Regions from separate parts of the Planococcus faecalis genome, predicted to be linked through region 1. Evidence: riboswitches for the same ligand, from Rfam matches in the RefSeq annotation. Region 1 holds a riboswitch; the other holds the start of a gene.
The links. A riboswitch is a leader RNA that binds a small molecule or an ion and turns the genes downstream of it on or off. The one in region 1 is predicted to bind preQ1.
Positions count from the first base shown of each region.

Region 2: linked by a shared signal. The riboswitch ahead of queC (7-cyano-7-deazaguanine synthase QueC) and the one ahead of queF (preQ(1) synthase) in region 1 are both predicted to bind preQ1.

Region 1 covers NZ_CP019401.1:259,255-262,671, forward strand. The annotation lists gene AJGP001_RS01380 (endonuclease/exonuclease/phosphatase family protein) at 1-695, shown strand, start outside; gene AJGP001_RS01385 (queuosine precursor transporter) at 742-1,389, opposite strand; gene queF (preQ(1) synthase) at 1,402-1,896, opposite strand; PreQ1 riboswitch class I at 1,994-2,041, opposite strand; gene AJGP001_RS01395 (cation diffusion facilitator family transporter) at 2,147-3,049, shown strand; gene AJGP001_RS01400 (phosphotransferase family protein) at 3,157-3,417, shown strand, end outside.
Region 2 covers NZ_CP019401.1:1,327,282-1,330,698, forward strand. The annotation lists gene queE (7-carboxy-7-deazaguanine synthase QueE) at 1-227, opposite strand, end outside; partial or broken gene queD (6-carboxytetrahydropterin synthase QueD) at 224-649, opposite strand; gene queC (7-cyano-7-deazaguanine synthase QueC) at 646-1,311, opposite strand; PreQ1 riboswitch class I at 1,318-1,361, opposite strand; gene AJGP001_RS06645 (NADP-dependent oxidoreductase) at 1,482-2,420, shown strand; gene AJGP001_RS06650 (universal stress protein) at 2,473-2,940, opposite strand; gene AJGP001_RS06655 (M24 family metallopeptidase) at 3,170-3,417, opposite strand, start outside.

The DNA of each region.
Region 1 (3,417 bases):
AAGTTGATCGTTATTTTTCTGCTCGCAGTTCATTTGTGGACCAAGTAGAGTGGTTGAGCAAAAGACTTGGCATGCATGCGGCTTACGGAGCCAATATGAGTTTTGCACCTGAAGATTCAGAACGTCCGAATCATCAATATGGCAATGTCATTTTGAGTAACTACCCAATCAAATACGTCGAAAATCATTTATTGACTCAAGTTCCGTGTCCATTTGGAAATAATGAACAACGGGGTCTGTTAGAAACCATCATTGAAGTGGAAGGTAGTTATTTGAGTGTATTTAATACTCATTTAGCGCTGAAAGATGAAGAGCTAGCAGTTAGTGTTGATGAAATTTTGACCCTTACAGAAAAAAGCCGCTTTCCACAAATTCTTGTTGGGGACTTTAATGCCCCACCTTCGAACGGTTATATGCAAAAACTCAACAGCCAGTTCAACGATGCTTTTTTGACAATGAAAAGAGGCGATGCCTACACATATCCCTCTCCTTACACAAATAAAGAAACAGCTGAGATTTTGTCTCCAGCAATACGAATCGACTATATTTTTTCAGATAGCGCTATTGATGTCGTACAGGTAGCCGTTATTGAGACGGCCGTTTCCGATCATATGCCGATTGTAGCGGATATGGTCCTGACTGGTGCAACAGTACACAGTAAAGATGGTTTGCAAAAAGAACGGGCAAAGGTCTAAACAGTCAAACTTCAGCATATATGATGAAAAAACCGGAAGCTCTCTATTAGAGAGTTTCCGGTTTTTGATGTCCGTAAATTTGATGGTCTGCTAGATCGCGTTTGCATAACTTGACGAGTAAATATACCAGGGGCGTGTCCGCTGCAGCCACGAGCCATTTGAATGCATATTGTGTCACAATCATGCCAAGTAATACACTAGTTGGCAAAGTGCCGTAAAAAGCGATGGTGATGAAAATGCTCGTATCGACCAATTGGCTGACCATTGTTGAGGCATTATTGCGAAGCCACAACTTGGAATGACCATGTCTTTCTTTCAGTTTATGGAAAATAGTGAAGTCCAGGTTTTGACTAATAAAGTAAGAAACGAGACTGGCTATAGTAACACGAAAACCTGCAGAAAAGATGGTTTCGAATGATTCTTGATTCGTAAAAAAAGAAGCAGCTGGTAAATGAATAGCAAGAAAAATAAACGCCAGTGCACAAAGCTGTGTAACAAATCCTGCAGTAACGGTTTGTCTTGCAGCTTCTTTGCCATATACTTCTGCAATCGTATCTGTGATCGGGAAAGTGAAAACATAGACGATGACAGCAGCCGGTAAAACAGCCCATTCGCCGATACTGAATAATTTCACCGCGAGTATATTCGATAAGATTAACAAGCCGACAAATGCGCCGTTCAAATAAAGTAACATTTGCTGAGCTCCTTATCGATTGGTAATCGTTTCGGGATTCATGTCGTGATTCATCATCCGGTACGATGCCATTTCTTCGTATTTTGTTCCAGGTTGGCCATAGTTTGTGTAAGGATCAATCGACAAACCGCCACGTGGCGTGAATTTTCCCCAAACTTCGATATACCGAGGATCCATCAATTTGATTAAATCATTCATAATGATGTTAACAACATCTTCATGAAAATCTCCATGATTGCGGAAACTGAATAAATAAAGCTTCAGTGATTTGCTTTCGACTAATGTTTTGTCGGGAATAAAGCTCAAGTAGATCGTAGCGAAATCGGGTTGCCCAGTTTGCGGACAAAGGGACGTAAACTCAGGACAATTAAATTTCACAAAATAATCACGGCTGTGCAGATTGTCGATGGGTTCTAAAATGTCTGGATCGTATTCAAACTTATACTTGGTGTTTTGATTGCCAAGCAATTCTAAATGCTCGAGCGTTTCTTCGTTTCTTCCTGCCATAAAAACGGCCTCCTTTTAGATGCCCGGTTAGGAAGAGGGTTATAAAAAACGGACAAAAGAAAAAGCCAAATCGCATGTGGATTTGGCTGAGTTTCGACAATCCATAGTTTTTTATAGAGGGTGAAATGCTATGAACCTCTCCCGTTGCCGGGGTATTTACTTTTTACTCATCTATCGTATAAGACTTACTATGCGTTGTCAATCGACCAAATTTGTTAACATATTAGCAACAGCCAAAGGAGAGGATCGCATGGGGCATGATCATGATCATTTTGAAACAGTTAGAAGCGGCAATAAAAAAGCTTTATCTATTGCACTTATCATAACAGCCGGCATCATGCTGCTAGAGTTTTTCGGCGGACTCTTCACAAACAGTTTGGCTTTAATTGCAGACAGCGGTCATATGTTGTCGGATACGGTTTCACTGGTACTGAGTTTGTCAGCTATTTGGTTTGCGGGAAGAGCAGCGTCTGCTAACAAAACCTATGGCTACTACCGTTTTGAAATTCTTACCGCCTTTATTAATGGCATTACGTTATTTGTTATGGCAGGTTTTATCATTTATGAAGCCGTCCAGCGTTTATATGAGCCTGCGGAAGTTCAAGGAGGTTGGATGCTAGTCATTGCGTCAATTGGTCTTGCTGCTAACGTATTGAGCGCGTGGGTGTTAAACCGTGGTGCCGATGTTCAAGGCAATCTTAATATGAAAAGTGCTTATATGCATATTATCGGAGATGCGCTTGGTTCAGTAGGCGCCATAGTAGCGGGTATGCTTATTCTGTTATTTGACTGGACGATAGCAGATCCGCTGATTTCGGTCGCTGTTGCGTTATTGATTTTGCGGAGCGCCTGGGGCATTCTTCAAAATAGCATTCATATTTTGATGGAGGGAACACCTGAGACGATTGATACGCAGCAAGTGAGAGAGCGGCTGCTTGAAATCGAAGGTGTGTTAGACGTTCATGACCTTCACGTGTGGACGATTACATCTGGCATGGACTTGTTTACATGCCACATTGATGTCGATGTCAATATACAAGAGCAAAAGGTTCTTCAAGAAGCTTTGAAATTGGTTTATGATGTGTGCGGAATTGAACATGCCACCATCCAAATTGAAAAAACCGACACTGTACACGACTCACTAAAGGTATAAATTTAAAAAGAGTGGATTATCTGTTAATTTCTCTATCATTGACGGATAGCATCCATATTTTTCATGGTAAACTAAAGGTAAAAGATAGGCAGAAAGGAGCGACAAGAATGGCAGGCGAACAGTATGGATTACAAAAGCAATCAATAGAATGGGTGAAAAGCCAACTAAACGAGCAAGTAGAAATCATCGACGTTGATCCGCTGACGGGCGGAACCTCTTCAAAGCTATTTGAGCTAACTGTCAAAGAGAACGACCAAGTGCTTTCTTACGTTCTGCGACTTTTTCATAAAGCCGATTGGTTGGAAAAAGAGCCTGATTTAGCAAGACATGAAGCAGATAGCCTTCAGTACGCTGAGCAGTCCGGCCTT
Region 2 (3,417 bases), 1.1 Mb from region 1:
ATGGTGACGTGCGAAAAGGCCTTGCCACCGGTTTGGATGAGTTCCTCAACGATTTCAGTAGGTTGTTTGGAGACGCTTGTGCCTGTGCCATCCCACGTGAATTTAGAATCACACCAAGAACAAGAATAATCGCATCCTGCTGTGCGCACAAACATGGTTTTTTGTCCCATTACCATGCCCTCACCTTGAATGGTTGGACCGAAAATTTCCATCACTGGAATTCTCATAACAAGTCCTCTTGTTTCGGACGGAATACAACATAACTGGTTGGTGTTTCACGAACGATAACTTGCAGACAGTTGGGACGGTTGCTGGTCGCTTGCAGCATCGTTTGAATCGACTGCCACACTTGCTTAGCAAGAAGCTAGGTGGTCGGAAATTTAGTGGCAAATTCTGAATGATCGTTCAAGACACTGTGGTCGTATTTTTTATGAATCAGTTCTTTCAATAATTTAAAGTCAATTAGAAAACCAATGGCGTCAAGTTCGTTACCTGCGATTGTAATGTTGAGATGATACGTATGGCCGTGCATGACTTGGCATTTCCCTGCTTCTTCACTTGGAATAAAATGCGCTGCTGAAAAATGAAAGTCCTTATTTAGCTCAAATTGGAAATCGTGTGGAATTGTCGGATAAAATTGCTGCATCATGCTCTAACACCAGCCATTTTTTTATCCTGATAGCGAGCAAGTCCATCATTTCGCAACTTGCAGGCAGGACATTCACCACAACCAGTGCTCGGGATGCCGTTGTAGCAAGTTAAGGTCTTGTCTTGAATAAATTCAAAAGCACCAAGTGTATCAGAAAGTTCCCAAACCTCGGTCTTGTCGAGCCACATTAACGGCGTATGGATGATAAACTGCTTGTTCATTGCTAAATTTAATGTGACATTTAGTGAACGAATAAACGTATCACGACAATCGGGATAACCGCTGAAGTCGGTTTGACTTACTCCAGTAATTAAATGTTGGCAACCGATAGCGTCTGCATAAACTGCTGCAAAAGATAAAAATAAGTGATTTCTGCCCGGTACAAAAGTAGATGGCAATTCACCATCTTCTGCGGTCACATCGATATCATCACGTGTTAACGCATTGGCTGAGAGTTGATTGATCAAAGTCATATCCAATACCTTAAATGATACACCTAGTTCTTCAGCGATTTTTCTGGCACACTCAATTTCAGCCGAATGACGCTGGCCGTAATCAAAAGTGACGGTTGCTACTTCTTTGAAATTCTTGATTGCCCAAAATAGGCAAGTGGTACTGTCTTGGCCACCGCTGAAAACGACGACTGCTTTTTCTTTTTTCATCTGTAACACTCCTTAGTTTTTTAGAGAGGGAGTTTGCGAACCTCTTTTAGCGAACAGTGTTAATAATAACATAATGTACCAGAAAAGAAGACTGTAAATTCAAGTCTCCGGAAGGTGTACTATTTCTGTAATAGGGTATATTTATAGCATAAGGAAAGGGGATGTTTGACATGAGAGCAATTATTATCGACAGTTATGGTGGTATAGAACAACTGAAAGAAAGAGAAGTAGAAACACCAACTATCAACGAAAATCAGGTGCTAGTTGAAGTTCATGCCACTTCTATAAATCCAATTGACTGGAAATTACGTGAAGGCTATTTAAAAGAAATGTTACCTTGGGAATTCCCAATTATTTTAGGTTGGGATGCAGCGGGTGTGGTTGCTAAAATTGGCACAAACGTTAAGCATTTCAAAGTAGGCGATCGTGTCTTTACGAGACCTGCGACAACACGTCAAGGGACTTATGCAGAATTTGTGCCAGTAGAGGAACAGCTATTAGCTCATATGCCAGAAAGCATGACTTTTGAAGAAGGTGCGGCAATTCCGTTAGCTGGGCTAACTGCTTATCAATGCCTTGTCGACTTTGCCGAAGTTAAAAAAGGAGATAAAGTATTGATTCATGCGGGAGCCGGTGGAGTGGGAAGTATGGCCATTCAAATCGCTAACAGCATCGGAGCGTATGTAGCGACGACTGCGAGTGACAAAAACGATGAACTGGTCAAATCACTAGGTGCAAATCGTGTCATTAATTACAGTGAAGAAGATTTTAGTGAGTTACTGGAAAACTTTGATGCAGTATTAGACACAATGGGTGGAGAAGTACTAGATAAAAGTTTCAAAGTCTTGAAAAAAGGCGGGAAACTGATTTCGATTGCAGGTCAGCCTTCTGCAGAGAAAGCGCAAGAGCACGAAGTAAAAGCAAGCAGCTTTTGGTTAGAGCCGAGCGGTGAGCAATTACATCAGCTGGCTAATTTGTTTGTATCAGGAGAATTTAAACCTGCGATTGGTCACGTGTTTGATTTTAGTGAGCAAGGGTTAAAAGATGCGCACGAACTTAGTGAAACTCATCATGCTCGCGGAAAAATTATTATCAAAGTGAAATCTTAATAAAACGAAAAAATCCTTTCACATGAGTGAAAGGATTTTTTCGTTTTACGTATTAACCTGTTGGTGCATCGTCTTGAGCTTCTTCAGTACGTACAACTAAGACATCACATTTTGCTGAACGAACAATGTGTTCTGAAACGCTACCGATTAGGAAACGTTCAACCGCATTTAATCCGGTAGCACCACAGATAATTAAATCCGCTTCAACTTTCTGTGCCAAATCTCTTGAAATCATTGTCTTAGGAGAACCATAATCGACAACAATGTTCACTTTTTCAACACCACCGGCTAATGCTTCTTTTTTATACTCTTCTAATAAATCTTCAGCAAACTTTTGAGCACGGTCAGCAATCGAGCGATCATACGCTTCAATTGCAGCGAACGAACGGGTATCGATTACGTTTACCAAATTTAATGTAGCGTTATTCCGTCCAGCAATACCAACTGATTTTTTAAATGCCCACTCAGCTTCTTTCGAACCATCGACTGCTACAAGAATTTGACTGTATTTTAATGTCATCCTACATTCCTCCTTTATCTCTCTTTGTAAACATTCGCTAAAACTATCTAAGTTCCTGCTAAATTGGATGTAATTTCGTGAATTTTTTGTCTAATTAAAGGCGTCTTTTGACATGGTAATTAGATGAATAGAAATAAATAGCTAGCAGTAAAGTGATGGTTTAAACCAATCGTTCAATTTACGGTAAATGAAAAGCGACATCAGAATTTTTCTGATGTCGCTGTGTCTATTAATTATGGATAATTTGAAGTTCTTTCGGGAATTTTGTCAGTACTTCGTAACCATCTGCAGTTACAGCGACGTCATCTTCAATACGAACGCCGATTTTACCAGGAATATAAATACCAGGCTCTAATGTAAAGACCATTCCTTTTTCCATTTTTATCGAATTCTCGCCATGAATAGAAGGGAATTCATGAACATCGATGCCTAAACCATGTCCTAAACGGTGTGTAAAATACTCACCGTATCCTGCAT